Regions from separate parts of the Lonsdalea populi genome, predicted to be linked through region 1. Evidence: predicted binding sites of a transcription regulator. Region 1 holds the regulator's gene; each other region holds the start of a gene.
What was found. The regulator Fur, encoded in region 1, represses iron uptake genes when iron is present. The targets are predictions, from matches to a motif close to ATAATAATGAGAACNACTATCAA.
Positions count from the first base shown of each region.

Region 2: the regulator Fur is predicted to act here: its motif matches at 1,328-1,350, upstream of fes (enterochelin esterase).
Region 3: the regulator Fur is predicted to act here: its motif matches at 5,239-5,261, upstream of I6N93_RS02350 (siderophore-interacting protein).
Region 4: the regulator Fur is predicted to act here: its motif matches at 4,199-4,221, upstream of exbB (tol-pal system-associated acyl-CoA thioesterase).

Region 1 is NZ_CP065534.1:1,212,295-1,220,398, forward strand. It holds gene nagA (N-acetylglucosamine-6-phosphate deacetylase) at 1-74, opposite strand, end outside; gene nagB (glucosamine-6-phosphate deaminase) at 96-896, opposite strand; gene nagE (N-acetylglucosamine-specific PTS transporter subunit IIBC) at 1,243-2,676, shown strand; gene glnS (glutamine--tRNA ligase) at 2,886-4,544, shown strand; gene fur (ferric iron uptake transcriptional regulator) at 4,631-5,077, opposite strand; gene fldA (flavodoxin FldA) at 5,422-5,934, opposite strand; gene I6N93_RS05435 (methyl-accepting chemotaxis protein) at 6,323-7,996, shown strand.
Region 2 is NZ_CP065534.1:2,564,211-2,572,314, reverse strand. It holds gene I6N93_RS11280 (TonB-dependent siderophore receptor) at 1-1,141, opposite strand, end outside; gene fes (enterochelin esterase) at 1,448-2,785, shown strand; gene I6N93_RS11270 (MbtH family protein) at 2,782-3,000, shown strand; gene I6N93_RS11265 (amino acid adenylation domain-containing protein) at 3,075-8,104, shown strand, end outside.
Region 3 is NZ_CP065534.1:492,083-500,186, forward strand. It holds gene thiB (thiamine ABC transporter substrate binding subunit) at 1-741, opposite strand, end outside; TPP riboswitch at 785-904, opposite strand; gene sgrR (HTH-type transcriptional regulator SgrR) at 945-2,603, opposite strand; gene sgrT (glucose uptake inhibitor SgrT) at 2,710-2,874, shown strand; gene proP (glycine betaine/L-proline transporter ProP) at 3,168-4,673, shown strand; gene I6N93_RS02345 (hypothetical protein) at 4,961-5,164, shown strand; gene I6N93_RS02350 (siderophore-interacting protein) at 5,314-6,219, shown strand; gene leuD (3-isopropylmalate dehydratase small subunit) at 6,268-6,870, opposite strand; gene leuC (3-isopropylmalate dehydratase large subunit) at 6,883-8,104, opposite strand, start outside.
Region 4 is NZ_CP065534.1:3,463,448-3,471,551, reverse strand. It holds gene yqhD (alcohol dehydrogenase) at 1-16, opposite strand, end outside; gene I6N93_RS15335 (NADPH-dependent oxidoreductase) at 20-760, opposite strand; gene I6N93_RS15330 (AraC family transcriptional regulator) at 966-1,880, shown strand; gene I6N93_RS15325 (DedA family protein) at 1,926-2,585, opposite strand; gene metC (cystathionine beta-lyase) at 2,776-3,969, opposite strand; gene exbB (tol-pal system-associated acyl-CoA thioesterase) at 4,299-5,255, shown strand; gene exbD (TonB system transport protein ExbD) at 5,258-5,677, shown strand; gene I6N93_RS15305 (LacI family DNA-binding transcriptional regulator) at 5,862-6,881, opposite strand; gene I6N93_RS15300 (glycoside hydrolase family 32 protein) at 6,913-8,104, opposite strand, start outside.

The DNA of each region.
Region 1 (8,104 bases):
TCGGCAATGATGACGGCGTGGTCGTCAAGAATTTGATGGCCGGTAAAAATGCGGCCATGAGTTAAAGCGTACATTGTGAGCTCCCGGCTAACCGATCAAAATCGAATAAGATTCTCAGCTTCGAGTTCGCGAAAATACTTAACGGTTTTCACCTTCAGTTCCATCGTCGAGGGTTCGTCGCAGACCATCATGGACTTGGCGTGCAACTGCAGACAACTGATGGTCCACAGGTGATTGACGTTGCCTTCAACCGCAGCCTGCAGCGCCGGCGCTTTGTTTCGACCGGTGACCAGAATCATGATTTCTTCCGCATCGAGCAGCGTGCCGACTCCCACGGTAAGGGCATATTTGGGCACCAGGCTGACATCGCCGCCGAAAAAGCGCGAGTTGGCGATGCGGGTTTCTTCGGTCAGGGTCTTAATACGCGTGCGCGACACCAGTGATGACGCCGGTTCGTTGAACGCGATATGGCCATCGCTGCCTACGCCGCCCATGAACAGGTGAATTTTGCCGTAAGCGCGGATTTTGTCCTCGTAGCGCTGGCACTCCGCGGTGATATCCTTCGCGTTTCCGTTCAACAGGTTAATGTTTTCACGTGGGATATCAATGTGATTAAAGAAATTATGGAACATGAACGTCCGATAGCTCTCCGGATGATCCGGCGGAAGCCCTACGTATTCATCCATATTAAAGGTGACGACGTGTTGGAAGCTGACATCGCCCGCCTGATGGAGAGCAATCAGCGCCTTATAGGCTTCCAGCGGCGTGCTGCCGGTGGGAAGTCCCAGTACAAAAGGGCGTTCTTGCGTAGGATTAAAGTCGTGGATGCGCTGGGCAATATAACGTGCGGCCCATTTGCCGACTTCCTCGGTGGTGTTGAGCGGGATCAGTCTCATTGGCGTTCTCCTGAAGCGTCAGCCATCGCTTGAAATTTAGTTCTATAGTCGAATAACACGGCGATCTTCAACTATCTTGCTATGAAATGTAGTCTAGCTTGTTTTTTTTTATCTTGAAATAAGTGCTTTGAGTAAGCAGTCATAAACTTTTTATATGTGATATTAAGGTGGGGTTTATCACATAATCGATGCTGTTATTTCGCAATAAAAAATATATTTCTTACACTCAAAACCTATCCGCAGGGTGGGGCTAAAACGATTAAATCGACTGGCCGTTTCATTGTTCGCAAGGGGAGAGAGGAAAGTGAGTACACTCGGTTATCTACAGAATATAGGCCGGGCGCTGATGGTGCCTGTCGCCACATTGCCTGCCGCCGCCATTTTGATGGGGGTAGGATACTGGATCGACCCGACGGGATGGGGCAGTCAGAACGCGCTGGCCGCGCTATTGCTGAAATCTGGCGCTGCCATCATTGAACACATGGCGGTGCTGTTCGCCATCGGCGTGGCATACGGCATGTCCAAGGATAAAGACGGTTCCGCTGCGTTAAACGGATTCGTGGGCTATCTCGTTCTGACCTCGCTGTGTTCGCCGGCGGCGGTCGCCATGATTCAGCAAATCCCGCTGGATCAGGTGCCGGCAGCGTTCGGTAAAATTGAAAATCAGTTCGTCGGTATCCTGGTCGGAGTAATTTCGGCCGAACTTTATAACCGTTTCAGCGGCGTTGAGCTGCCGCGAGCTCTCTCTTTCTTCAGCGGCCGCCGTCTGGTGCCGATCCTGACTTCCATGCTGATGATCGTCGTCGCCGCCATCCTGATGTACGTGTGGCCGGTGATTTACGGCGGTCTGGTCTCCTTCGGCGAACACATACAGCGTATGGGGTCCGTCGGAGCGGGGATTTACGCCTTCTTTAACCGCATGCTGATCCCTGTCGGTCTGCATCATGCGCTCAACTCCGTCTTTTGGTTCGACGTCGCGGGGATCAACGATATCCCTAACTTCCTGAGTGGACAGCAGGCTATCGATGCGGGTAAAGCGATTCCAGGCATCACCGGGCGTTATCAAGCGGGCTTTTTCCCTATCATGATGTTCGGCATGCCGGGTGCAGCGTTAGCGATTTATCACTGTGCCCGCACTGAGAATCGTAGCCGGGTGGCCGGGATCATGATAGCCGGCGCCTTTGCCGCTTTCTTTACCGGCATCACGGAGCCGCTGGAGTTCTCCTTTATGTTCGTGGCGCCAGTGCTGTATTTCCTGCATGCGCTGCTGACTGGGCTGTCGGTTTACATCGCCGCGAGCATGCATTGGATTGCCGGTTTCGGTTTTAGCGCAGGTCTGGTGGATATGGTGCTCTCATCCCGCAACCCGCTGGCGACGCAGTGGTACATGTTGATTCCGCAGGGGCTGGTATTCTTCGTTATCTACTACATCGTCTTCCGTTTTACTATCCAACGTTTTAATCTCCTGACGCCGGGGCGCGAAGCGGTTGCGACTGTCATAGAGACCCCGTCCACGCAGGTTTCATCTTCAGATAAGTTGGAAACGGCGGCTGAGGGGTATTTGCGCGCCGTCGGCGGGAAAGACAACCTGACCGGTATTGACGCTTGCATCACGCGCCTGCGTTTAAATGTGAAAGACTCGGCGCGGGTGGATGAAGCGTTAGCCAAACAGCTGGGCGCTTCCGGCGTGATTCGCCTGAACGCGCAAAGTGTGCAGATTGTTGTGGGGACGCAGGCTGAAACTATCGCGTTTGCTTTACGGCAGCTATCGAAAAAATAGGGCGACACTTTATCGGTCGGGTAATAACGTATGACCCCGCCGGGCGATTTCGTCATTGAAATATTCATAGCGGGGCGAAGATAAAACTTCACCCCGTTTTTTATGCTGTCCACGCCTATGCAATTTAGGTGAAACAAACGGTTGTTTCCCGGCGTGGCTTGTTGGATCATTAGCGGTTATGTGTTGTTTTTCGTTTTAAGGAATCAAGCATGAGTGAGGCAGAAGCCCGCCCAACGAATTTTATTCGCCAGATCATCGACGAAGATCTGTCATCTGGTAAGTATGATCATATTCAGACGCGTTTTCCGCCGGAGCCCAATGGCTACCTGCATATCGGTCATGCAAAATCGATTTGCCTGAATTTCGGCATTGCCGAAGACTATCACGGCCAATGCAACCTGCGTTTCGACGATACCAACCCGGTCAAAGAGGACATCGAATTTATCGAGTCCATCAAGCACGACGTCCATTGGCTGGGCTTCTCCTGGAGCGGCGAAGTCCGTTATTCGTCCAACTATTTCGACCAACTGCATCAGTACGCGATTGAGTTGATTAATAAAGGGCTGGCGTATGTCGATGAGCTGACGCCGGAGCAGATCCGCGAGTATCGCGGTACGCTAACCTCCCCGGGTAAAAACAGCCCTTACCGCGATCGCGACGTTCAGGAAAACCTGGTGCTGTTTGAAAAAATGCGCAGCGGCGGATTTGCCGAAGGCACCGCGTGCCTGCGCGCCAAAATTGATATGGCGTCGCCTTTCATGGTGATGCGCGATCCAGTGCTGTATCGCATCAAATTCGCCGACCACCACCAGACCGGCAACAAGTGGTGCATCTACCCGATGTACGACTTTACCCACTGCATTTCCGATGCGCTGGAAGGGGTGACTCACTCTCTGTGTACGCTGGAGTTCCAGGATAACCGCCGTCTGTACGATTGGGTGCTCGACAATATCTCCATCCCCGTGCATCCGCATCAGTATGAGTTTTCTCGTTTGAATCTGGAATATGCGGTGATGTCCAAGCGCAAACTGAACCAACTGGTGATGGAAAACGTCGTGGAAGGCTGGGACGATCCGCGTATGCCGACGATCTCCGGTCTGCGTCGTCGTGGTTATACCGCAGCTTCTATTCGCGAATTCTGCCGCCGTATCGGTGTGACCAAACAGGACAACACGGTAGAAATGGCATCGTTGGAATCCTGCATTCGCGATGATTTGAACGAGAATGCGCCGCGCGCCATGGCCGTGCTGGATCCGGTGAAAGTGGTTATCGAAAACCTGCCTGAAGGCCACGAAGAGTGGGTGACGATGCCAAACCATCCCAACCAGCCGGAGATGGGAACGCGTCAGGTCGGTTTCAGCCGCGAACTGTACATCGACCGTGCCGACTTCCGTGAAGCCGCCAACAAGCAGTACAAACGTCTGGTGCTGGGAAAGGAAGTTCGTCTTCGCAACGCCTATGTGATCAAAGCTGACCGTATTGAAAAAGACGAGCAGGGCGAGATCGCAACAATTTACTGTAGCTATGATCCAGATACGCTGAGCAAAGATCCGGCCGATGGACGCAAGGTAAAAGGCGTCATCCACTGGGTTTCCGTGGCGCACGGCATTCCGGCCGAATTCCGCCTGTACGACCGTCTTTTCAGCGTAGCGAACCCAGGGGCGGCGGAAGATTTCCTGTCGACCATCAACCCTGAGTCGTTGCAGATCGCGAATGGATTTGTTGAAGCCAGCATGGCGGAGGCTCTGGCGGAGAAAGCGTACCAGTTCGAGCGTGAAGGGTACTTCTGCGCGGACCGCGTTTACTCCAGCGCCGATCATTTGGTATTTAACCGAACCACAGGTTTGCGAGACACTTGGGCCGGTTGACTTTATCGTGCCCGAATAAAGAAAAAAGAAAACCGCCGTGGCGGTTTTCTTTTTTTGTGAATCATTTTTTCTGATTAGAAGAGGAATCAGTTCCCTTCGTGCAGTTTTTCGTCTTCACGGCAGTTGCCGGAGCTGCAGTGGCCGTACAGGTACAGACTGTGGTTAGTCAGTTTGATACCGTGGCGCTCTGAAATCTCACGCTGGCGAGCTTCAATGGATTCATCGCTAAATTCAATGACGCGTCCGCAGTCTAGACAAATCAGATGATCGTGATGCTGTTGCTGAGTCAGCTCGAAAACTGATTTTCCGCCCTCAAAGTTGTGACGAGTAACGATACCGGCGTCATCGAACTGGTTTAGCACGCGATAAACGGTAGCCAGGCCAATTTCCTCTCCCATATCAATCAGTTTTTTATACAAATCTTCCGCACTGACGTGATGGCAAGTTGGGTCCTGCAGGACTTCCAGGATTTTAAGACGAGGAAGGGTTACTTTCAGGCCGGCCTTCTTTAATGCGGTGTTGTTGTCAGTCATGCGGATTTAGTCCTGTTACTCTACTTTCATCAAGGGAGGCTAACTAGCCTAATATCATCGGTCGGCTCAAACATGTTTATTCGTCTCAATTATAGAACTGCATAGGCGAAATGAAAACCGCAGAACCGTAACCATATCAGGCTTACCCATCGGTGAGAGGGACGGCGCAACGCCGTTTTAAAAGCGAAAAATGGTGAGAAACCAGCTAACCGAAGGGGGTATTGTACCGCGCAAAGCGGAAAAGTTAAAAAAATGTATCTATATTTATGACAGGTTTTACCTATTGATACGGCTCCGACACAAACTTGTGCCGGGCCGCAACGGGGAGAACTGATCTAAAATGCTTACAAATTCAGCTCAGAACTGATTTGTTTAACCCATGCGCTCACGCGCTCCTCGGTCAGCTCCGGCTGACGGTCTTCATCAATCGCCAGGCCGATGAAGTGGTTGTCGTCAGCCAGACCTTTCGAGGCTTCGAAGTAGTAACCTTCGGTAGACCAGTTACCGACGATGGTCGCGCCGCGCGGTTCGATAATATCGCGCAAGGTGCCCATGGCATCACAGAAATACTCGGCATAGTCTTCCTGATCGCCGCATCCAAAGAGCGCTACGCGCTTTCCGGCGAAATCGATGTCTTCCAGCGTCGGAAAGAAATCGTCCCAGTCACACTGTGCTTCCCCGTAATACCAGGTTGGAATGCCCAGCAGCAGAATGTCGAAACGCTCAAGATCTTCTTTGCTGCTTTTGGCGATGTCATGGACTTCTGCGACATCGGAGCCCAGCTGCTGTTGGATTGCCTTGGCAATGTTTTCGGTATTGCCAGTATCGCTGCCGAAGAAAATACCTATAAGTGCCATGGATAATATAACCTCTTGATTCCTATTGATATGGTGCCTGAGCTACCACAGATCGGATAATGATAGCAGACCCTTTCTGAGGGAGAAACTTGTATCTGCCGGTGCCTCGACTCTCTCTGCCCTCGCGGTGATTTTTTATGTCATAGATATTTTTGTAATTTTTTTAATCTACTATCTTATTGAAAAACTTTAACTAAATATTATTTCTGGTTTTTTTCTTATTTTTGCGAAGTCTGTCCTCTAAATTTTTGTCCGATATTGACGATGGTGAACACTGAGCGCTTTGTCAGTGACGCCCAATCAGCACCGTGCTTTCCCTTAACAAAGGCGCTTCAGCCAGTCTTAGTTACACCAAACTTAATCTTTTGCTTCGGCAGGGAGTTTTGATATGCGATTGCTGAGAAATATTGCTATCCGTACGGCATTACTGTGGGTGTTGGGCACTTTCTGTGTGTTGTGGGGCGCGGTTTCGGCTTACACCTTCTATTCATTCCATGCGATGACCCAAACATCGCACACCAGCACGCTCCTGGTTAAAAATATGAACCTAGTCAACACGGGGAACGATCAGTATTTTCGTATGGTGACTCGACTGGCCAGATCGGTGGACTATCGTCGGTCGGGCGATATCGCCAATGCGGACAAAGAGCAGCGGTCTGCAGCGGAAGCGCTCAATAATATGAAAGAGGGTTTGGTGGCGTTCAAACAGATCGACCACGCCGGCATGGACAGTTCTTTGGCTGATGCGGTGGCCAACGACTGGACGAATCTTATCCAAAATGGCGTAGAGCCGATGTTCCAACGCGCGGCTGCCTCTGCGCTGGATGAGTATCAGGAATATGCTAAAACGACCGTCCCTGCGTTAAGTCGTCAGTTCGGCATTTCTGTTACGGCGTTCAACAAAGCGGGCGCTGAGAAGTTTAGCGCAGCGGGCGAGCGTTTCAACCGTCTGACTTTCATTGGCCAGACTATCCTGGTAGCGGGACTGATAGCGGGCATATTAATGTTGCTGTTCACCGATCGTTATCTGGTCAAATATTTGATGCGCCCTCTCAACGAACTTCGCGACTACTTCCAGATCATCGCCGCCGGGCGGTTGGGTAAACCGATCGTGGACTTCGGCAACAACTGCGTGGGCAAACTGTTCCCTCTGCTGCGCGATATGCAGGGCAGCCTGGCTAATACGGTCAGCACCATCCGCAGCAGCGCCGAATCCATTTATCAGGGCGTGGCGGAAATCGCCGCTGGCAACAATGACCTCTCGGCGCGCACGGAGTCTCAGGCCTCCGCGCTTGAAGAGAGCGCGGCCAGTATGGAGCAGTTAACGTCGACGGTGAAACAGAACGCCGAGAACGCCGGGCATGCGCGTCAGCTGGCGCAGCAGGCTTCGGTCACGGCCCACAAGGGTGGAGAACTGGTCGACAACGTGGTGAAAACCATGTCTGAAATTGCCAGCAGCTCCAAGAAGATTGCTGAAATCACCACGGTGATTAACGGGATTGCATTCCAGACCAACATTCTGGCGCTGAACGCCGCAGTGGAAGCGGCCCGCGCCGGAGAACAAGGGCGTGGTTTCGCCGTCGTCGCGGGGGAAGTGCGTAATCTGGCTCAGCGAAGCGCGCAGGCGGCCAAGGAGATCGAACATCTGATTTCCGATTCGGTACGCAGCGTCGATTCCGGATCGTCGCAGGTCGCGGACGCAGGAACGACCATGAGCGAAATAGTCCGCTCCGTATCGAACGTGACCGATATCATGGCGGAAATTGCCACGGCGTCCGAGGAGCAAAGTAAAGGGATTGCTCAGGCAGGGCAGGCGATTGCGGAAATGGATGGCGTCACACAGCAGAACGCCGCGTTAGTTGAAGAAGCGTCCGCCGCCGCGCGCTCGCTGGAAGAGCAGGCGGCTCTGCTGACGCAGGCCGTGTCGGTCTTCCGCCTGACGGAATCGTCGGCCAAAGACGCGCCCGTAGTTCATAGCCGTGAGGTAAAATCGGCCGCTCCCGCGCCTGCGTTAAAAGCACTCCCATCAGGGAAATCGGCGGATAACTGGGAAAAATTCTAACCAAGCCACGCGATTTCACACGCTAGCAGCTATGCCTGTTACCCTTATCGTCGCCGCGAGGAGCGCGATGATAAGGGCGGATTGGGAATTAGACTGAAAGATGTGCGG
Region 2 (8,104 bases), 1.4 Mb from region 1:
TATCCAATCCCAGTTCGTCGGTGTTGGTGTACTCCTTCTGCTGACGGCGGGAAATGGTGGTGTCCGTCGCCGTTCCACCGACGGTGTAGACCAGATACTTGTATTTCTCCTTGAGCTTGGAGTAGCGGAAATTCTGCTGGAACGCGATCGTGTCGTTGAATGAGTGGTCGAAGATATAGCCGAGAGAACCCAGCTCGCGCTTCGATTCATGATAGTTAGGATCGCTAACGTTCAGGTCGTAAGGGATATAGCCGGAGACCGTTTCGAACATCGTGCCGTAGGCGGGCAGGAAGTTACGGAAGCCGGCTTCCGGATCGTTCTGGTAGGCCGTCAGCAGCGTAAAGCTGGTATCAGGATTCGGCAGCCAGGTCAGGGCCGGCGCGACGGCGACGCGCTCCCGCTTGGCGTCTTTAACGAATTCATGCTGGGTGCTGCCGATGCCGTTCAGGCGGTAAAGCAACGTTTTGTCGTCGTTGAGCGCGCCGCCAAAGTCGAATGCCGCTTCGCCCAGATGCTGATTGCCCGCGCGGAACTGAATCTTGCGGATCTCTTCAGCCGTTGGACGTTTGCTGGTCATGCTGATCAGCCCGCCGGGGTTTACCTGCCCATACAGCACGGACGCCGGCCCGTGCACCAGCTCGACGCGTTCAAGCAGCCACGGGTCGAATTTTCCCAGCGATGAACCTTGCCCGCTCAGGCCGAAACTCAGCCCATCGAGGAATTTCGGCGCATAGCGGAATCCGCGGGCGATCACTTCGTCGTTGCGATTGGAGGATCCGCGATAGTTGGTGACGACGCCGCTGGTGTAGTTCAGCGCGTCGGCGACGGAACCCACGGCCTGCTGATCCATCTGGTCACGCGTGACGACGGAGATCGTCTGCGGCGTCTTCACCAACGGGGTTTCGGTTTTGGTGCCGGAGGCGCTGGCTTTGGCAACGATGCCTCGCAGCGGCGCAGTGACGCTCTCTCCCTGTGTGGCGCTGACCAACATCGTGTCATTGCTGTCGGCGGCGGAGGGCGTATCCGCCGCCTGCGCCAGAGGGGGAAGCAGAAGCGAAGAAGCCAACACCCACGGCATGCCGCGTCCGTTAGTACGAAAAGTAATAAGCTGTGCTAATGGTTTTATTTTCGTGGTGAACATGATTTATCCCTTTGAAAAGCCTGCTGCAAAACATCAGGAAGAAGGATTTCGCAAGCACTGAGTCAGCAACTCACCGAAGCATCTGACGCACAATAAGGTGAATTGCAGGCTAAACCCTTTTCTATAAGGGTGTTGTCTCGCGTTAATCCCCGCCGTAACACAAGTTAGGACGACATGTTATTGCAACTGTAAATGATTCTCAATACTATTCTCCTTTATGTCTGGTTCTGTGGCGTTATCCACAGAAAGTAAAAATTAAGTAGTTAATCTTAACTAAATATTAACAAAGCTAAACTTGGAGGATTTATGGCTGAATCACTGCCGTATGGCTTTGCGGCAGCGCTATTGACTGCGCCGGATGCGGGGACGGAAGACTGGTGGGGACGGGTTGCGCATCTCGGCACGCCGCTGATCGAAAGCGCGGACCGGAAACAGGTCAGGGTGACGTTTCTCTGGCGCGATCCCGACGGCATGGAGGCGCTTTCCCCGACGCAGCGGGTGTACGCGGATATCAACGGTGTGACCGACCATCACAGCTGCTCGCCACAGAGCCTGACGCGTCTGGCAGGTACTGACGTTTGGCACTGGTCCGTCCTGGTAGAGAACGATTGGCGCGGCAGCTACTGTTTTTTGCCGGTCGGCGCCGGGCTGCTGCCGCCGGCGTTCAGCGAGGATGAGGACGAACGCCGCCGGCAGCAGCGCGAGTGGTGGTATTCGCTGTCGGCCCATGCGGTGGCCGATCCGCTGAATGCCAACGCGCCTCATCACACCTGGGGAGGCCAGCCTGAGTCGTCCGCCCATATGCCCGGTGCGCCGTCGCAGACCGCGTGGCGGCGCGTTGACCGGGGAGAGGGGACGGTCAACGGGCATCGGCTGCAGACCTTCACGTGGCGCAGCGACAAACTGGGCAACGCCCGGCGTATCTGGCTTTACACCACGGGAGACAGTTCCGCACCGGAACAGCGTCCGCTGGCGATTGTACTTGACGGCCAGCGCTGGGCGGAGCAGTTCCCGCTCTTTTCCGCGTTGGACGAAGAAACCCAGGGCGGGGCGCTGCCGCCCGCCGTCTGGCTGCTGATCGACGCGATCGATCTTGACGTCCGCAGCGACGAACTGCCCTGCAACGCCGATTTTTGGGCGGCGGTACAGGATGAACTGCTGCCGTTAGCCGCTCGGCACACGCTCTTTAGCCATGAACGCGATCGCACGCTGGTTGCGGGTCAGAGCTACGGCGGACTGGCGGCGCTGTATGCCGGGCTGTTTATGCCGCAGCGTTTCGGCCGGGTGCTGACGCAATCCGGCTCCTTCTGGTGGCCTGACCTGACCGTTATCACCGATGGCAATTCTTCCTCCCAACCCGGCGGCTGGCTGGGCGAGCAGGTTCGCAAGCAGGGGCTTACGGACATGCCGCTGACGGTATTTCAGGAGGCGGGAAGCCGCGAGGCGGACATTGAATTCGTCAATCGACAGATGCATCAGGCGCTGACAGCGGCAGGACACCGGGTTCAGTTTCGTGTGTATGCAGGCGGCCATGATGCGCTGTGCTGGCGCGGCGGCTTGATTGACGGCTGCCGCTGGCTGATGGCGGAGATGACTGAGGGGCATGCATGTTCCCACCACGTGGAAAAAGGCAATCAAATATGAGTCAGGAACAACCCAACCCGTTCGATGATGACAGTCTCGCGTTTCTGGTGCTGATGAACGCACAGGAGCAGTACAGCCTCTGGCCGTCGTTTGCAGCCGTTCCCGCAGGATGGGGTACCGTCTACGGGCCGGGCGACCGCTCGGCCTGCCTGAACTGGATTGAAACTCAGTGGCAGGATATGCGTCCCGCCGGCCTGCGGCAGGATGAGAGGTAACCGCGCACCGCACGTCGGCGTCGTCACGGCGCCACACTCCGTTTTCTGCATGCAAACGCAAAGGAAGTCACATCGTGTCTGACACTCTCGTCACGCCTGTACGACAGGCAAACTATCTGGAACTACCGCTCGTCGCGGCCCAGCCGGGGATCTGGATGGCGGACAGCATCGCCAGCCGGAGAAATATTTTTACCGTGGCGCATGCCATCGAACTCAACGGCCCGCTGGACCGCGACGATCTGGATACGGCTATTCGGCAAGGACTGGCCGAAGCGGATACGGTTCATGCCTGCTTCATACTGAACGAAGACGGTGAACCTCGGCAGCGTGTGCCGACCTGTGTGACGCCGAGCGACGTGCTGGCAGTCGAGTGGCGGGACCTCAGTCAGCAGCCGGAAGCTGAAAACGCTGCCTATGCATTGATGCAGGCGGATTTGGCGAAAGAACTGCCGGCCGACGGCGAACAGCCTCTGTACCGGCAGTGTGTAATGCGCGTATCGGCAGAGCCACAGCGGTGGCTGTGGTATCAGCGTTTTCACCATCTGCTGCTGGATGGTTTCAGTTTTGACGCGCTCACGCGGCGCATTGTCGAGATTTATAACGCCCTGCGGTCCGGAAAAGCGGCGGCGGCCACCCCGTTTACGCCCTTCAGCGGCGTGGTGGACGAGTATCTGACCTGGCAGTCTTCTCCCGCCTGTCAGCGCGCCGCCGAATTCTGGCGTAAACATGCGGCCGATCTGCCGGCGCCGATCTCTTTGTCCACCGAAGAGGGGCTGCCTCACTCAGACACGGTGCGGACCTGGCATCATCAACTCTCGTTCCCGGCGACGCCGTTTGCCGCGCTGGCGGCGCATCCCGAACTGGAGCAGACCCAACCGGCGGAAATCGCCATGGCGGCGCTGGCCGTCTACCTGTTTCGCATGAGCGGAGAACCTCGGCTGTCGATTGGCTTTCCGTTTATGCGCCGTATGGGCTCGGCGGCGCTGTCCGCCACCGGTCCGGTCGTGAACGTATTACCGTTACAGCTAACGCTCTCTTTCGACATGACATTGACGGACGTCACCCGGGCGTTGCTGGCGGAGATCAAAACCGTCCGCCGTCATCAACGCTACGAAGCCGAACAGCTGCGGCGCGATCTGGGGCGGGTCGGCGACCAGGCAGGGCTGTACGGGCCGGTCTTCAACTACAAGGTGTACAACGCCGGACTGGCGCTGGACGGCGCGCCCGCCGTCACCCACGTGCTGGCGATGGGCCCGGTGGACGATCTGGAGTTCAACATCGGCGTCGACGGCGACCGCTTACAGTTGGGGCTGGTGGCGAATCCCGCCCGCTATGACCGCCAGACGCTGACTGCGCACGGCGAGCGGCTGCACCACCTGTTGTCTCAGCTGGCGGAACAGCCCGCGCGGCGGATTGGCGATCTGTCGTTGCTGAGCCTCGAAGAGCAGCAGCGGATCGACGGCTGGAGCCGGGGACCGCAGCTTGCGATGCCGGACGATGTCGCTTCAGTCATCGACCTGCTGCGGCGTCAGGCGGTTCGGCAGCCAAAGGCGGTCGCGATCACCAGCGCAAACGAACAGATTGACTATGCGGCGCTGTCGGCGCGGGTGATGCAGCTGGCGCGCGTTCTGATCGCGCGCGGGGTTAGCGCGGACGATGTCGTCGCCATCGCCGTTCCGCGCTCGGTGGACAGCGTGGTGGCGATTCTGGCGGTGTTGGCCAGCGGCGCAGCCTATCTGCCGCTGGATCTGGACTATCCGCGCGAGCGTCTGACGCTGATGTGCGAAGATGCCCGGCCGGTGCTGCTGCTCACCTGGCGGGACCGGCTTGCTCAGATGCCGGACTTGCCGCACACCTTGTGTCTGGACGATGACGCGCTACGGGAGGAATGCCAGAGGGTCTCGGCGGCGCCTGTCGGCGATAGCGATCGTGCGCAGCCGCTGTGCGGCGATCATCTGGCCTACATCATTTATACCTCGGGTTCGACCGGTCGTCCGAAAGGCGTCATGAGCACGCATCGCGGCCTGCTGAACCTGCTGCTGTCCCACCAGCACTTCCTGTTCGGCCCGGCGATGACGCGTTTTCAGCAGCGTCACGGGAGACGGCTGCGCGCCGGTCATACGGCCTCCTTCTCGTTCGACTCCTCCTGGGAACCGCTGTTTTGCATGCTGATGGGCAGCGAGCTTTATATTTTCGATGAAGAGTTGCGTCGCGACGCGTGGGCGCTGGTGCAGCAAATGAATCAGGTGCCGGTGGATTTGCTGGACATCACGCCGTCGTTCTTCTCTCAACTGATCGACGCCGGTCTGCTGGAAGCCGAACAGCATCAGCCCGCCTTTATCATGATCGGCGGCGAGGCTGCCACGCCCAGGCTGTGGCAGCTGATGCAGCGCCAGAACGCCATCGAGATCCATAACTACTACGGCCCGTCGGAGTACACCATCGACACGCTGGGGGCCAGCGTGCAGGCGGCGGACCAGCCTGTGATTGGCCGGCCGGTCGCCAATACGCACGTCTGGCTGCTGGACGCCCGATTGCAGCCAGTACCGGTCGGCGTCCCCGGCGAACTGTATATCTCAGGGCCGGGCATTGCGCGCGGCTATCTGCGTCGCCCGGATCTGACGGCGGCCCGCTTCGTCGCCAATCCCTTTGAGCCGGGCGGGGTGATGTACCGCACCGGGGACGTGCTGCGCTGGCGTCCCGACGGCCAGTTGGCCTTTATCGGCCGTGTCGATCATCAGATTAAAGTGCGCGGTTTCCGCGTGGAACTGGGCGAGATCGAAAGCGCGCTGGCGGGATTGCCGGAAGTCAGCACCGCCGTGGTGATCGCCGAGCCGGTAGGCGTGACGCACCGCCTGATTGGCTACTGTTCGGTGCCGGACGAGGCGCTGCGCGCGCAGCCGGATATCTCTGCCCGCCTGTTGGCGCAGTTAGGCAGCACGCTGCCGGACTATATGGTGCCGGCGCTGCTGATGGTGATGGACGAGCTGCCGCTCACGGTGAACGGCAAAATTGACCGTCAGGCATTGCCGAAACCGCAGGCGGCGGCCGTTCGGCAGGGCAGGGCCGCCGAGGGCGAGCAGGAAGTGCGGATTTGCGAAGCCATCGCGACGCTGTTGCGGATGGATGCGGTCAACGCGGACGACGACTTCTTTGCGCTGGGGGGCGACAGCATCTCGGCGATGGGGCTGGCGACGGCGTTGCGCCGTCAGGGCTGGATGCTGCGTCCGCGTGAAATTTTCTCGGAACGCACGCCCGCCGGGATGGCGCGAACGATAGGCCCGTTGGCGCCACAGTCGGCGTTCCCGCGCGTCGCTCAACGCGGTCCGCTGACGGGGCTGCCGATCCTGCACTGGTTTGCGCGACATCACGGCGTCAACCGCCGTTTCGCTCACGGGGTCTGGCTTAACGTCCCCGAAGAAATGGATGCCGCGCACACGGCGCAGGCGCTGGCGGCGCTGATCGCCAGCCATCCCGTACTGGCGGCTTATACGCAGGACGAACGGCTGGTGGTGGGGGAACCTCCTCGTCACGCGGCGGCGTCGCTCTGTCGCACACTTGCAGTGCAAGGCGATGCCGAGGCCGCGGCCGAGCAGGCGTTTGATGAAGCGGTCGGCCGTCTCGATCCGGCGCAGGGCGTGATGTTGCAGGCCGTGCTGCTGCGCGCAGAGGCGCAATCGTGCGGACTGGTGCTGGTCATTCATCATCTGGCGGTCGACGGCGTTTCCTGGCGTGTGCTGCTGCCGGAGCTGCGGCAGGCCGCCGGCGCTCTACTGGCGGGACAGGATCCGACGTTGCCCGAGGAGGCGTATTCGCTGCATGACTGGTCGGCGCGGCTGCAGGCGGATGTTCCCGCGCGTCGCGACGAACTGCCGTTCTGGCGCGCCATGCTGCCGCCGGAGGTTCCTCGACTGGGACGGCGTCCGCTGGATGCGGAACAGGACCGCCAATCTCGTCAGGGTGAACAGCGTTTGCTGCTGAGCGCGGGCCAGACCGAAGCGCTGTTGACCACGCTGCCGCGCTGTTATCACGCCGGGGTGGAAGAGACGCTGCTGTGCGCGCTGGCGCAGGCCTGCGCCCGGCGGTTTAGGGTTTCCCGGCTGCGTCTGACGCTGGAGTCGCACGGTCGCAGCGACCACGACGACCGGGTGGATCTGACGCGCACCGTCGGCTGGCTGACGGCGGAATATCCCCTGTGTCTCGACTGGTCTGACGCGGAGGTCACCCAGCCGTGGCAGATGATGCGCGCGGTGAAACGCGTGCTGCGGGCCGTGCCGGATCGCGGTATCGGCTACGGCGTACTGCGCTATCTGGACGAGAAGAATGCGGATTCTCTTGCCGAGCGGGAAGCGCAGAGCGCCCCCGACATTCTGTTTAACTATCTGGGCCGGTTCGAGTCAGGCGAGGGCGAGTGGGCGCCGCAGCGCAACGACCGACGTTTCCGTGATGCCTTTGCCGTCGCGCAGGACGGAGAGATGGCGCTGAGCCACGGTCTGGAAATCAACCTCTTCGTCGATGAGCGTCAGGGCGCGCCGAGGTTGGCGATCCACTGGGGCTGGGCCGAGGGCGTATTTAACCGCGACGATATCGATGGGCTGCATCAGGCGCTGGCGCAGGCGGCGGACGATCTGCTGACCGCCGCGCTCCGACAACCGCAGTGTGCGGCGGATACGTTGGTCGCCGCCGACGTCGGTCTTGCTGGCGTGACGGATGACACGCTGGCGCAGCTCAGTCAACGGCATGGCCCGCTGGCGGCCGTCTTACCGCTGCTGCCGTTGCAGAAAGGACTGCTGTTCCACGCGCAAATGGCGGCGGATACCGGCAGCTATAACTCGCTCACCCGGGTGTCGCTGCGCGGGCCGCTGACCGCCGCCCACCTCCGTCGGGCGCTGGAGGCCGTCATCCGTCATCATCCGCAGCTGGCCGCCCGTTTCGACAGCGAACATGCCGAGCATCCGCTCCAGCTGATCCCGCTACTACAGGACGACGCCCACTATTGGCCGCTTGAGGTACAGACCCTCCCGCCGATGACGCCGGAGCAGGAAACCGCCGCGCTGCTGGCGTTGGAAAAAGCGGAGCTGGCGCGGGATCTGTTCCATCAGCC
Region 3 (8,104 bases), 720 kb from region 1:
GGCCACCTCCACCTGCAGATAGTGGCCTTCGCTGAAGGGCGCCGCGATATAGTTGTCTTTCTTCTCTTCAATAATGTGATAAACGGGCGAGGTGGTGTAGCTCAACACGAGGTCGGCTTCGCCTTTCAGGAACAAACCATAGGCTTCGCTCCAGCCTTTGGTCACGGTGACCGTCTTCGCAGCCAGCTTCTGCCAGGCCTGCGGGGCGTCGTCGCCATAGACTTTTTGCATCCAGAGCAGCAGGCCGAGTCCCGGCGTGCTGGTGCGTGGGTCCTGATAAATCACTTTCCACGGCGTCGGGTTGTCGACCAACTCATGCAGGCTGCGCGGCGGGTTTTTCAGCTTGTCGCGGTTATAGATAAAGGCGAAGTATCCGTAGTCATAGGGCACGAACGTGTCATTGTGCCAGCCGCCCGGCAGCGAGAGCGCATCGGTATCGACCGTCCGTTTGCTGAACAGGCCGGTGTTTTCCGCCGCCTTAAGCAGGTTGTTGTCCAGACCCAGCACGACATCGGCCTGCGTGCGCTTTCCTTCCATCCGCAGACGGTTAAGCAACGCCACGCCGTCGGCCAGCGCCACGAATTTCAGCTCGCAGGCGCACTCTTTTTCAAACGCGATTTTCACGCTGGGACCGGGTCCCCATTCCGAGGTGAAGGAGTCGTAGGTATACACGGTCAGCGTAGGTTTCGCGAACACCGGAGCAGTGAGAATCAACAGGCAGGACAGTAATTTTTTTAACACTTTGCACTCCTGAGAAAAGGGGCGGCAAAGGTCTTTGAGCAAGCGGCGAAGCACTCCCAAATCCCTTCGCCGGTATTAACCGGATCAGGTTCGACGGGTATTTTCTCAGCGTAAAGCGGACGGTATGACGGCGCCGGGCTTTATCGCACCCCGTTGAGAACTCACGCATTGTAGAGACTTCATACCCGGAGTCAAAGCGCGCGTCAGTTTTCCGGCGGCGCGAACCAGGCGGATTTGAAATCAAACCACCCCAGCGTATTCATACGAATGCCGCGCATGCTGCGCTGCCCTTGCAACTGCAGCCAATGATGGAACAGTGGATGGATCTGCTGCTGAGTCACAAGCGATTGGCTCCAGTCCGTCAGCGACCAGCGGCCCTGACGCCACTGGCTGGCGTCTTCGGCCAGATCCCGATCCAAACAGTGCTGCATCAGCGGCAGTTCGTAGAGCAGGGCGAACAGAGAGAACGCCAGCGGCAAATAGAAGTTGGCGCTGCCGAGCCAGATGTCGCTCGCCTCGCCACCCTGGTACCAGTCAGCATAGTCGATACAGCGGACCGACAGCGTGACGCCGTGGGCGGACAGCAGCCGACGAATAATGTCGCTGATGTCCTGATACTCGGCGTGCTCATGATAGAAGGTGAGGGTCAGGTGCGTAAGGTTGACGGGTTTGTCCCGAGTCAGGCGGGGCTGGGCGTGGTGCCAGCGTGGCAGCAGCCCGTAGGCCGGCGACCAGTTGCACTGGTAGGTTTCGTCCGCGAGCCCGAGCAGGGCGACCGGGCTCAGCGCCTGGCACAGCCAGTCCCTGATGTCCGGGCGAGAAGTCAGCGGCGAGCGCCGGTCGAACAGCAGAAAGTAACAGCCTTCCTCCAATCGGTTCTCTAGTTCGTTGTTCGGCGAATTGTCGTTTTGTAATTGAAGCGAACAGGAGGGCGTATCCAGCGCGTCCGGCAACACCCAGATGCTCACTTCGTCAATCAGCGCACGATAGCCAAAGTAGTCGTCAAAGGCGTTGATTTTCAGCTGTGTAACGCTGTTGCGCAGCACGGCGTAAGGGCCGGTGCCCACCGGATGGCGGGTGAAATCGGGCAGCACTTTCCACTCCTGCGGCAAAATCATCGCGGACACGCTGCCGAGCAGCCAGGGCAACCAGACATCCGGCGTCGTCAGCCGCACATCCAGCACGGAGGGGATGGGCGATTCGATGGCGCAGAGATGAGAAAACAGCGGCATGGCGGTGATGCGTTGCAGAGAGGCGATCACGTCGTCCATCGTCAGCTCCCGGCCGTGATGGAAACGCACGGCGGGGCGCAAATAAAAACGCCAATGCAGGGGCGAGACCTGCTGCCAGTGGTGGGCTAAATCCGGCAGGAGTTCCCCATTTTCCTCATTTATGGTGGTTAATCCGCTGAAGATCTGGCGGGCCAGATGCGTTTCCGAACGCCGCAGCGCCGAGCCGGGCAGCAGGTTACGCATCGGCCGGTAGTAGGCGATGCGCAGCAGGTGTTTGCCCTGCCGGAAGCTGCGTCCGATGTGGGAAAGCAGCATCTGCCGCACCTGCGATTTGTCTCCCACCAACTGCACCAACTGGTCGATCCGATCCTGCTCCAGCAGGTCTTCCGCCCGCTGTTGCTGCAGCGTCAGACCGGTATAGAGGAAGCTGAGCCGCGATCGTTTTCCTCGTCCCGCTTCGGCTTCCCAGTTCAGCCAGCCCTCTTCCTGCATGGCTCGCAGCAGCGACCGAATATGCCGTCGCGAGCAGTTGAGTACCCCGGTCAGCTCCTGCAGCGTGGTGTCAGTAGGCTGTCCTTGCAGATGCTGCCAGAGCCGGATGAACTGTTGTTGCAGTCGGGAAGAGGACATAAAGGGGAACTCCTCGGCATAAAGTCATCAATATATTTTCCCCTATTTTACGTTGATACTTTGCCATAACTAAAGTGCAAATAATGAACGGTCGGAGGGCATGACGATGGCACTATCACGATTGTATCGGAGTTATCGCAACATCCTGTCCCAGGGACACTCGGCGTGGGGGCGCTGGCTGTCGACTTCTCAGCGTCTGGCGCTGCTGATGCAGGTGACGCAGTGGCAGACGGAGAATATGTCTGATGAGGAATACCGTCACTGGATTTGACGACAACAAGGTTTCTGTTTTCTGAGTGATGGTGAAGCTTTCACCGCCCGGTGGTTATCCCACCGGCTTTTTTTTGCCCGAAATAAGTGATGCATATCCTATGCTAAGATGGGCTTTGAAAATGAGTCAAGGAACGTTAAAGTCGATATAAACATTCAACCTATGGTAACATGCTAGTAAATGAAACTGGGTTAATCGGTTATAGCGAAATAAAAAACTATCTTGATGTGACCATCCTTCAGTGAGACGTTTCAATTCAGTCTATTACATTAAAACAGGTAAAATAATTCACTATGAAGTTACGCAGAAGAAAGGCACGGCCCATCGTTCTGGGCGATGTCACCATTATTGACGATACACGTTTACGTAAAGCCATTACCGCAGCCGCGCTGGGTAATGCCATGGAATGGTTCGATTTCGGTGTATATGGTTTTGTCGCTTACGCCTTGGGCCAGGTCTTTTTCCCCGGCGCTAACCCCAGCGTCCAGATGATCGCCGCGCTGGCGACATTCTCCGTTCCCTTCCTGATTCGTCCTCTGGGCGGGCTGTTCTTCGGCTCTTTGGGCGACAAATATGGCCGTCAGAAAATATTGGCCATTACCATTATCATCATGTCGATCAGTACCTTCTGCATCGGCCTGATACCGTCTTATAACTCCATTGGGATCTGGGCGCCGATACTGCTGCTGCTGGCCAAAATGGCTCAGGGTTTCTCCGTGGGCGGCGAATATACCGGTGCGTCGATCTTCGTCGCCGAATATTCTCCGGACCGGAAGCGTGGGTTTATGGGAAGCTGGCTGGACTTCGGCTCCATCGCCGGGTTTGTCTTGGGCGCGGGCGTCGTGGTGCTGATCTCCGCCATGATAGGCGAAGCCAAGTTCCTGGAATGGGGCTGGCGTATCCCGTTCTTCCTGGCGCTGCCGCTTGGGATCATCGGCCTTTATCTGCGTCATGCGCTGGAGGAAACGCCGGCGTTCCAGCAGCACGTTGAGAAGATGGAAAAAGACGACCGCGACGGCTTGAATACCGGGCCGCGTGTCTCTTTTAAAGAGATTGCCACCAAACATTGGAAAAGTCTGCTGTCCTGTACGGGCCTGGTGATTGCCACCAACGTCACCTACTACATGCTGCTGACTTACATGCCGAGCTACCTGTCGCACAACCTGCACTACTCCGAGAACCACGGTGTACTGATTATCATCGCCATCATGATCGGGATGCTGTTTGTTCAGCCGGTGATGGGGCTGCTGAGCGATCGCTTCGGACGTAAACCGTTCGTCGTGATCGGCAGCGTTGCGATGTTCCTGCTGGCCATCCCTTGTTTCATGATGATCAACAGTGGCGCAATCGGCCTGATTTTCCTGGGGCTGCTGATACTGGCGGTGATTCTGAATGCCTTTACCGGTGTGATGGCCTCTTCGCTGCCGGCGATGTTCCCGACTCACATCCGTTACAGTGCGCTGGCGAGCGCTTTCAACATTTCTATCCTGATCGCGGGTCTGACGCCGACGTTGACCGCGTGGCTGGTTGAAGCCAGCAACAACCTGTTTATGCCGGCCTACTACCTGATGGTCATCGCCGTTATCGGTCTGGTCACGGGTATCTTCATGAAGGAAACGGCCAACAAGCCGCTGAAAGGCGCGACGCCGGCGGCCTCCGACCTGAGTGAAGCCAGAGAGCTGCTGCGTGAGCATCACGACAATATCGAGCATAAAATCGAAGATATTAACGCTCAAATCGTTGAGCTAGAGACGAAACGTCGGTCGCTAATCGATCAGCATCCTCGCATTAACGAATAATCGTTGGACGCATTCAGGAAAGTTTTCTGCTTCCCTGACGCTCAATCAGGCAGCGGCCTACGGGTCCCTGCCTGATTTTTTTCTGTCCTATTCTTCCCCTGAATGTCCGCTGACGCACCGCGGTGCTCTTATCAATACGTCAGCTGAATGAAATGTTTCGATGAAATGGTCAATTAAGTTAAATAGTTAGGCGATCATATTATCGCCGCAAAATAGTTGAAGCTTGAATGGAGTTCTAGGTACTGTCCACGTGATTTTTTGTCATATTTTGCAAGGAAAACTCACACATGGCCGAATATGGAAAAGCCGTACCAAGAGAAGTCAAGGGATGGAACTGGGGCGCTTTTATGTTCAACATTGTTTGGGGCGTAGGCAATAAAACCTACCTGCCGTTGCTGTGTTTTGTTCCTCTGTTGAACATCGTCTGGGTGAACAGTGGCATTGATCGCTGCGTGATGAATGCCATTGCTTCTGTTATTTCCTCCGTCTGACCGTCTTGACAGCCCGAAAGTCGAACCACTTCCGCGCTTTGTGAGGCCGCTTCCACCTTCTATAAATCCCTGTATCAATAATTGTTCTCATTATCAGTAGAGTGCTAACATTCTTCGCTTGAGTACGGTAGAACACCAGAGGGATGAGTATGGCGGGAGCAAAAGAGTACAAGATTTTCGAGGTTGCGCTGGCGAATAAGCAGAAGTTGAGCCCGTCAATGATGCGCTGTGTTTTCCGCGGCGAGTCAGTGCGTGGGATGATGACCGGTGCGCCCGATCAGCGAATTAAACTCCTGTTCCCTGCACTTGACGGCACGCCGTCTCAACTGCCGGATGTCGCGAACTGGTATGCGGAGCTGCTGGCATTGCCGAAACGCCAACGTCCCATCGCGCGGACTTATACCCTTCGCCGCCTGAATGCGGCAGCGGGGGAGGTGGAAGTGGAGTTTGTCATTCACGGCACGGAAGGCCCGGCGTCATCGTGGGCGATGCGCGCCGAGCCGGGTGATCGTCTGCAGATGGTGGCGCCCTGCGCCGACTCGCGGGGCCGCCAAGGCGGCTATGAGTGGCTGCCTGTAGAGCAGACCCGCCGGGCGTTGCTGATCGCCGACGAAACTGCGTTTCCAGCCGTGAAAGGAATTCTGGAGCAGTTGGCCGGGCAGGCGTCGCCTCCTCAGGTGCAGGCCTTTATCGAGCTGCCTTTGCGTGCCGACTGCCAGGATTTCAGCCATTTCACCTTCGCCGATATTCATTGGCTGCCGCGGGAAGACAGCGGAGCAAAACACGGCGAGCGGTTGCTGGATGCGGTTCGCGATGCGCTGACCTTGCCTCAGGCCCCATGCGTGCCTCCCGTCGTTGAGTTAACGGAAGTCCCTGAAGACGAACTGCTGTGGGAAAGGGCGGAGAGTCAGCACGGGCAGTTTTTCGGCTGGGTGGCCGCCGAATCATCGGTGGTGAAAGCCTTAAGGCGATATCTGGTGGGCGAGCGGGGTGTCGCGCGAGAGTCGATGGCGTTTATGGCGTACTGGTGTCAGGGACCGCGTGGGGAGCGGTAAAAAACAGGCCCGCCGAAGCGGGCCATGGGCATTGTGACACGGTGAAGCTTAGCGCAGGAACGTCGGCTGTGTTTCCTCGTAGCGGGCAATCGCCGCTTCGTGTTGCAGCGTCAGGCCGATGTTATCCAGACCGTTGATCATGCAGTGACGGCGGAAGTTATCGATTTCAAACGGATAGCTTTTATCGCCCGCCTTCACAATCTGAGCTTCCAGATCGACGGTGAAGGTGATGCCTTCGTTGTTTTCCACCAGGGTAAACAGTTCGTCGACATCGGCGTCGCTCAGTCGAACCGGCAGCAGCTGGTTGTTCAAGGCGTTACCGTAGAAAATATCGGCGAAGCTCGGCGCAATCACGACGCTGAAGCCGTAGTCGGTCAGCGCCCACGGCGCATGTTCGCGGGAGGAGCCGCAGCCGAAGTTTTCACGGGCCAGTAAGATGCTGGCGCCTTTGTAACGAGGCTGGTTCAGCACGAAGTCAGGATTAGGCTGCTGGCCTGCGACATCCAGGAAACGCCAGTCGTTGAACAGATGTTGGCCGAAGCCGGTTCGGGTCACCTTCTGCAGAAACTGCTTGGGAATGATGGCATCGGTATCGACATTGGCGTTGTCCAGCGGGACGACCAGACCAGTATGTTGAGTGAATTTAGTCATGGGTTATCCCTCTCAGTTCAATTCGCGAATATCGGCGAAACGCCCGGTCACCGCGGCCGCAGCGGCCATGGCGGGGCTGACCAGATGAGTCCGTCCGGCACGGCCCTGACGACCTTCGAAGTTGCGGTTGCTGGTGGAGGCACAGCGCTCGCCCGGATTCAGACGGTCATTGTTCATCGCCAGACACATTGAGCAGCCAGGCAGACGCCATTCGAAGCCGGCTTCGATAAAAATCTTGTCCAGACCTTCCTTTTCGGCCTGTGCTTTTACCGGACCTGAGCCGGGTACGACCATCGCCTGCACGCCCGCAGCCACTTTGCGGCCTTTGGCGATAGCGGCGGCAGCGCGCAGATCTTCAATCCGCGAGTTGGTGCAGGAGCCGATGAAGACTTTGTCGATGGCGACGTCGGTCAGCTTGATGCCTGCTTTCAGGCCCATGTAATTCAGGGCTTTCTCGGCAGAGGCGCGCTCAACCGGATCGTTGAAGGATTCCGGTGCCGGGATGGCCTGATTCACGCCGATCACCTGGCCGGGGTTGGTGCCCCAGGTGACCTGCGGCGCGATGTCGGCGGCGTTCAGCGTGACCACGCTGTCGAATTGAGCATCCGCGTCTGACTTCATCGTCTTCCAGTACTCGACGGCTTTTTCCCATTCGTTGCCTTTCGGCGAGAACTGGCGACCTTTCAGGTAGGTGAAGGTCGTTTCATCCGGGGCGACCAGACCGGCTTTCGCGCCCATTTCAATCGCCATGTTGCACAGTGTCATGCGGCCTTCCATGCTCAGCGCTTCGATGGCCTTGCCGCAAAACTCGACCACATGACCGGTGCCGCCCGCGCTACCGGTTTTGCCGATGATTGCCAATACGATGTCTTTGGCCGTGATGCCCGGAGCCGCATCGCCGGTAACTTCAATCTTCATGGTTTTTGCGCGGCCCTGTTTCAGGGTCTGCGTCGCCATGACGTGTTCGACTTCGGAAGTCCCGATGCCGAACGCCAGAGAACCGAACGCGCCGTGGGTGGCCGTGTGGGAGTCGCCGCAGACGATGGTCATTCCCGGCAGCGTCATGCCCTGCTCAGGGCCGATGACGTGAACGATGCCCTGATAAGGGTGGTTCAGATCGTACAGCTGCACGCCGAACGCTTTGCAGTTCTTAATCAGCTCCTGCATCTGAATGCGGGCCATCTCGCCACTCGCCTTGATGTCGCGAGTCTGAGTGGAGACGTTATGATCCATG
Region 4 (8,104 bases), 1.6 Mb from region 1:
GGGTAAAATTGTTCATAGATTACTTATCCAGTTTGAAGCCTTGCTGAAGCAGGGCGGGCAGGACTTCGGGGAAGTAAATATGCTGATAATAGTCTGCGGTGTTGGCGCCCCAGGCGGCGCCGTCGGTGCGGCCGATCTTTCCCCAGTGCTTTGTCAGCGTTTCGTCGTATTGCTTGATGGCGTCGTTCAACGTGTCGTCCCGATATACTTCTTCGTGACGGAAGGTGCTGATGGGGAGCCGCGGTTTTTGGTGCGCAGGCTGGTCGACGTAGCCAATTACCAGTCCTACCAGTGGGAAGGTGTGCTCCGGCAACTCGAGCAGTTCGATCATCGCCTGGGGATTGCGGCGGACGCCGCCGATGGGCACGATGCCCAGCCCATAGGAATGGGCGGCGGCGATCAGACTGCCAAGGGCGATGCCCACATCGGTACTGCCGGAGACGATGCTCTCCACGCTTTCATGGGCATGCTGCTCGAAGCCCGCCAGAGCAATGGCGCGCTCGCTTTTATGCATGTCCAGCACCAGCGTCAGGAAGACCGGGGCCTGGGCTATCCAGGTTTGTCCGCCAGCCAGTTCGGCGATGCGGGCGCGTCGCGCCGGATCGCGAGTGACGATAACGGAAACCTGCTGTGAATTCACGGAGGTGGGGGAGAGGTAGGCGGCGTCGATGATCGCGGAAAGGATGTCTTCGGGGATTGTTTTGTCCAGATAGCTGCGTTCGCTACGATGGCTCTTTAATAACTTAATTGTCTCGTTCATTCTCCACCCCTTTTAGTGTTGATTATCTTCTCTTCGCCGGATTGTCCGACGGCGTTGTCTGTTATTCATTCTCGGGATCTGCCGGCGCGGGTACAATGCACATTTCTGTTTCGTTATTGCCTATTTCTGCAAACGAGTGCAGGAATTGATGATTGAAGGCCGGATTTATGTCATTTTATTGCCATAATCTGCAAAAGGTGAAGATATGCAAAGCGAAACGCATCGCCAGCGGCTGGCGAACATGGCCAGGCAATACGTGGGGCAGGGCTGTGTCACCGTCACGCCGATCCCGCAGGTCAGGGTTATCTACGCCGAAGAGCACTGTGTGCGTCGGCCGGTGATGTATGACCCCAGTATCGTCATCATGTTTCAGGGTCATAAGGTCGGATATATGGGCGAAAAGACCTTTCGCTATGATCCGGAAAACTATCTGCTGATGACGGTGCCGTTGCCGTTTGAGTGCGAAACATTCGCCACGACGGAGCATCCGCTGATCGGCCTCTCGATTCGCATGGAAAGCGCGATGTTGCAGGATCTGCTAATGGATCTCGGCGACGATGAGTGCCCGGATCGTCCGCGCTCCGATACCACCGGCGTATGCAGCGTACCGTTGTGCGACAAGATGTTGTGTGCAGCGGAGCGGTTGCTGGAGGCGATGGCGACGCCCAGAGACGCCAGAGTGCTGGGGCCGGGGATTGTCCGGGAGGTCATCTATCATGTGCTCTGCGGCGTCGGCGGGGCGGCGCTGCAGGCGGTGGTCAACCGGCATACCCACTTTAGCCAGATCGCGCGTGCGCTACGGCGTATCGAACACGACTATGCGGACAGCCTGAACGTAGAGCAGTTGGCGGCGGACGTGAATATGAGCGTGTCGGCCTTCCATCATAATTTCAAGGCGGTGACGAATACCTCGCCGCTGCAATATCTGAAGTCTTACCGCTTACACAAGGCGCGGCTAATGATGTTGCATGATGGGCTGAAAGCCAGCGCGGCGGCGCTGCAGGTAGGTTATGAAAGCCCGTCGCAGTTTAGCCGGGAGTTTAAACGCTATTTCGGCACGACGCCGGGCGACGAGGTGATTCGGTTACGGTCGGGCAGCACGTTGGTGGAAGGTAACTAACTTGCGTCGCCGCACAGGCGTTCAGCCCGGCGGCGGAAGGTGGCGTCAGACGCTGACGCGTTTTTTACGCCAAAGTATGACGGCGATACCGACTAAACTGCTGACCAGCAGCACGACCGGCAGCAAGCACAGCCCGGTCATCACCTGGTCTTCGTAGCGTTTCACCAGCGGAATATGGCTGATGGCGTAGCCCAGCGAGACAATGCCGCAGACCCACAGCAGGCCGCTTAGCCAGTTGAAAACCTGAAAACGAGTATTGCTCAGCCCGGAAATCCCGGCGATGGTCGGAAGCAGCGTGCGAACAAACGCCAGAAAACGGCCGATTAACAGCGCCACCAGTCCGTGCCGATGAAACAGCGAATAAGCGCGCTGGTGATAATGCACCGGCAGTTGTCCCAGCCAGGTTTTGACCAGTCGGGTATGGCCCAGCCATCGCCCTTGCAGATAACTGAGCCAGCAGCCCAGGCTGGCCGCAATGGTCAGCAGCACCATGGTTGGGATGAAACTCATCACGCCTTTGGCGATCATGGCGCCCGTCAGCAGCAGCAAGCTGTCTCCGGGTAGGAAAGACGCCGGCAACAGGCCATTCTCAAGAAACAAGGTAACGAAGAGAATGCCGTAGACCACCCAAATCACGTGAGGATCGGCCAGTGCGCTGAAATCCTGCTGCCATAGCGCCTGAATTATTTCGTGAACAACACTCATTTTGCGTCCTGTCTGGTTTTGCTGGAATCCCCTGAGGTGAACAACGTATTGCTGCTCCGTGCCGCGGTTCGGGTACGTAATTAGGGTGAAAAACGTGGGTTTGTCGTTATAACTGCCGTACAACGACCATAATACACGTTTCCCCCATTCAACCGCAGCGAAATCAGGGGATGTAGCGCGACAGAAACCTTTACGATTCCTGAATTCTTCTGAACCCGTCGGCGAGATCCTCGATCAGATCGTCGCAATCTTCCAGTCCGATATGTAACCGAATCAACGTTCCGTTGAAATCAACGCCGCCGGCCGGTCGGATTTTGGCTAGCTCATCCGGCTGATTAGCCAGAATCAGCGATTCGAAACCGCCCCAAGAATAGGCCATGCTGAAGTGGTTGAAGTTATCAAGATAGCTGGCCAACTGGGCTGGCGTGAGTTTTTGTTTTAAAACAAACGAAAAAAGCCCGTTGCAGCCGCTGAAGTCGCGCGCGAAGGTCGCGTGGCCTTTACATTCCGGCAGCGCAGGGTGATTGACGACATCGACTTCCGGACGTTCCGCCAGCCAGCGCGCGATGCGCAAACTGCTTTCCTGATGCTGCTTCAGACGGACCCCCAGCGTACGCAGGCCGCGGCTAGCGATATAGGCGCTGTCGGCGTCCGCCATCTGTCCCATCAGATAAGACTGCTCGCGCAGTCTGTCCCAGCAGCGCGCATTGGAGACCGCGGTGCCAAGCATGGCGTCGGAATGCCCGACGATGTACTTGGTGCCGGACTGCACGGAGATATCCACCCCGGCATCCAACGCCTTAAACAGGATGCCCGCCGCCCAGGTGTTGTCCATGATGATGACGATCTCCGGGTTGACGCGGCGCACGGCGGTGACAATGGCGGGTACGTCCTGCACTTCCATCGTGATGGAGCCTGGGGATTCCAGAAATACCACTTTGGTTTCCGGCTGGATCAACTTGGCGATGTCGCCGCCGACCAGCGGGTCGAAATAGGTGGTGCTGATGTCCATCCTGCCCAGCACTTTGTTACAAAAGTCCTGTGTTGGCTCGTAGGCGGAGCCGGTCACCAGCAGATGGTCGCCCGCGGAGACAAATGACAGGATGGCGTTGGCGACAGCCGCTGCGCCGCAGGGATATAACGCGCAGCCCGCGCCGTTTTCCAGCTCAGCCATGGCTTCCTGAAGAGAGAAGTGCGTCAGCGTCCCTCGGCGGCCGTAGAACAGCGCGCCGTTGGCGCGATTGATGGTCGCCTGTTTCTTGTCTTGCACGCTGTCGAAGACCAGCGAGGAGGCTCGCTGAATCACGGGATTAACCGAACCTTGGGTAAATTTCTTCTGTCTCCCGGCGGATACCAGTGCTGTGGCGGTTTTTTTACTCGTCATGCTTCACCTGTTGCTCATCGGCCTTGATGGCTCCTGTCATTGAGGAGCGCGGCGGTTTTAACTCTTTAACACCTTTCTCTTTACGTTATCATGGCTGACACCGAGTGTGTCGGGCGGAAGGCTAAAAAGCACACTCTTGCTGCCAGTCAGGGCAGTCAAAGGGAATTGTGCTGTAGGGAAAGGCGGAGTTCCGGCTATAAGGGCCGGCTGCCACGGAGATATATGCGCAATAATAATGAGAATAGCTATCAATTAATTTTGGCTTTGGTATCATTTTGGCCAAAATAGTTGACCCATGAACAGCACTGAATGATTGGCGGAGGAACAGCGTGAATACGGCTGACATTAAAGGAAAGCAGCAGGTTTCATCAGCCCGGCGGACGATCGGCGGCGCCGTTGGCGCAGTGTACCGGAGCCTGCTGGCGTTATTGCTGGTGGCGGGCTTTAGCGGCTATGCGTTTGCCGCGCCTTCATCTTTACCTCTCTCCACGAACGGCGGTGACCCGGCGGCGGCATCACCGCTCGCGCCGCCGCCGGGTCCCGACGCGGCCGCGCCGGGCAATTTGATGCAGATGGATTTATCCGTGCTGGGGATGTATCAACATGCGGACGTTGTGGTCAAGATCGTAATGATCGGCTTGATCCTGGCGTCGGTGCTGACCTGGGCCATCTTCTTCGGCAAAAGCGCCGAGTTGATCGGCGCCAAGCGCCGTCTGCGTCGCGAGCATGACGCGCTGAGCAACTTACGCTCACTGGACGAAGCTGCGGAAATGGCGCGTCTTTGCAAAATGGGCAGCGTCGCGCAACAGTTCGTCGCCGATGCGCAGGACGAAATCTTACTGTCGGCCCGTTCCGACGATAATCAAGGCATCAAAGAGCGCACCGCGTTCCGCTTTGAGCGGCGTGTCGCCGCCAACGGACGCCACATGTCGCGTGGGACCGGATACCTTGCGACCGTCGGCGCCATCGCGCCGTTTATCGGTCTGTTTGGTACGGTTTGGGGCATCATGAACAGCTTCATCGGCATCGCCCACACGCAAACGACCAATCTGGCCGTTGTCGCGCCCGGTATCGCCGAAGCGTTGCTGGCGACGGCTATCGGTCTGATTGCGGCGATTCCGGCGGTGGTGATCTACAACGTGTTCGCCCGCTCCACGACCAGCTACAAGGCGCTGGTCGGCGATGTGGCGGCGCAGGTGCTGCTGCTCCAAAGCCGCGATTTGGATATTGCCGCCAGCGAAAGCAACGCGGCGTCTTCTTCGACGCAGAAACTGCGGGCGGGCTGAGCATGGCGATGCATCTGAACGACGGACAGAACGAAAACGGCGAAATGCATGACATCAACGTCACGCCGTTTATCGATGTCATGCTGGTGCTGCTGATTATCTTTATGGTGGCGGCGCCGCTGGCGACGGTCGATGTTCGCGTGAACCTGCCTGCCTCTTCCGCTGCGCCTCAGCCGCGTGAAAAGCCGATCTATCTGACGATTAAAGCCGACAAACAGCTGTATCTGGGTGAAGATCCGGTCACGCAGGATACGCTGGCGCAGACGCTGAATGCGAAAACCAACGGCAATAAAGAGAACACCATCTACTTCCAGGCGGATAAAAGCGTGGACTATGAGACCATGATGCAGGTGATGGACGCGCTCCGCTCCGCCGGGTATCTCAAAGTGGGGTTGATGGGGATGGAAAAAGTGTCTCGTTAATGACTCACGCAACATCCTGTACTTTAAGCGCGGCTTTTGCCGCGCTTTTTCGTTTCTATAAACCTCGCCTGTGGCCTATCGCCCTTTTTCGCCGACGAGGTTGGCCCTTCAGCCGCAGGCGCGATGTTTTCGCCAGAGATGCGGCGAAAGGCCGCACCGCCGGGAAATAGGCCGAGGAGTCGGCTTAACCGCGTGAGTCAGGATGCCGCCAGTGGATGCGGCTGGGCACGTAAACGCGTTTTTCGGGCAGCACACGGCTGTCGATCAGCGCGGTAATCATATCGAAGCTTCTGCTTGCCAGCGTTTCGCAATCTTGCGCGACCGTGTCGATTCGCAACGGCAGACAGTCGAACAGATAGTGGTCGTCGAAGCTGCACAGTCGGATCTCGCTGTTCATCAGGTTGTGCTGATTCAGGTAGCGTAGCACCCCTTCCAGCAGGCCGCAGGCGGCGACAAACAGGGTTTTGGGCGGCCGCCCCAGCGTCGCGCACAGCTCGGCGAACATTTCATAGCCGGAGCTGGGTCGATAGTTGCCGTGAATGATCCAGTCTGGATGGCAGCTAATTCCGGCGCGTTCCAGCCCTAATTGGAAACCCGCCAATCGGTCGCGGGTAGGCGAAATGCGGGCTTGGCCGCCAATAAAATAGAACTCTCCCCGGTGCTGACGCGCGACGGTTTCCACCAGCGTCGCCGTGGGTTCTATCGACTCGGTGATGACCAACGGCAGGTCGGAGTCGCCTATCATGCGGTCGAACTGTACGACAGGCAGTTGTTGGTTGATCTTCTGATATTCGGCGTCGTTAAGCATGCTGGAGGCGACAATCAGCCCGTCCACCTGACGTTGAATCAGACTATTCACCGCCAAAATTTCCTGGCTGGGATTCTCGTCGGTACAGGCGATGAGCAGTTGCAGACCGGCTTCGCGGCACAGCATTTCCAGCTCGTGAGAAATTAACGCAAAGCCATAGTTGGTCATTTCCGGGACGATCAGGCCGAGCGTATTGCTGCGGGTAGAGCGAAGCGAGCGGGCGTGAATACTGGGTAGGTAACGATGCTGTTGAGCGAGAGCGAGAACGCGGTCGCGCGTGGCGTCTGAGACGCGAAATTCCTTACTACGACCATTTAAAACCAAACTGGCGGTGGATTTGGAAACCCCCGCCAGCTTGGCGATATCACTGATGGTTACGCGCTTAGTTTGTTTCACCACTCGTTCTTAATGGTAGAAAAAAGGGAAACTATTCTATCACGCATGGCGCTAACAGCCAGTGCCGCAGCATTAACCTCCCTGAACCGCTGAAACTGAGGGTGGCATCCCGCTGTGGGAAATAGCGGGCCGACATCACGGCGGCACCGTGGTTGACGAAGATCTCTACGCTGGAACTATCGCACAGGATATGCAGGTAGTGCAGTTCACCGCGCCAGTAACGATGTTCCGGCTCGCCCGTATGCAGGTTATGACGACTCAGCGTCAGCCGTTCGCCATCCCAGCACAACACCATCAGATTGGCGAAGTTGATCTGGAATTCTCCCTGCGTATCCACAATCAGTTCCGCGCTGCCCGCAGGTAGTACCGGAGCATAATCCGCTACGCCTTTCCAGGCGTGCTTCTGCGTGCGCAGGCTCTGCAACTCCCGGGCGGGCTGCTGATAAAGCATGCCGTCCTGAAGCGTGAGCTCACGCGGACAGGTCATGGTATGCACCCAGCCGTATTCGATGGTGGGCTGCTGGAACTCATCCTGATCCGGAACCGCCATCCAGCCGAACATCAGGCGACGGCCATCCCGGCTCGTCGTGGTCTGCGGCGCATAGAACTCAAAGCCCAGATCCAGCTCCTGGAAGTCTCCATGAATGAACTGCGCTTTGTCATAATCAAGCTTGCCGACGAAGTAGCCCGCCTGAAAGATATTCAGGTAACGCTCTTCTTCAGCCGCCAGACCTTGCGGACTGCAAATCAGCACGTCGTGCTGCCCTAACGGGAACAGATCCGGGCATTCCCACATGTAGCCGAAATCGCCCAATCCGCCGAGGCGGGAACCGGCGATTTCACCCAGACACCGCCACTGATGCAGATCGTCGGAGGAGAACAAAAGCACCTTGCCCTGCAAATCGTTGTCCTGAGCGCCGAGCACCATGTACCACTTGCCGTCATGACGCCACACCTTCGGATCGCGCACATGGCCGGTATACCCTTCCGGCAGCGTCAGAACGGGGCCGAGCTTGTCGAACCCTCCGTCTGCATTTTCCCGCGCCAAACACTGGTTGGCCGTGCGGGTTCCGTCGTCGTACTTTACGTTGCCGGTATAAATCAGCGTCAGCGCGCCGTCGTCGTCTTCCACCGCAGAGCCGGAGTAGCAGCCGTGGCTTTCATAACTCTCCGCCGGTACCAGCGCCACGGGTTCGTGGCGCCAGTTGACCAGATCGGCTGAA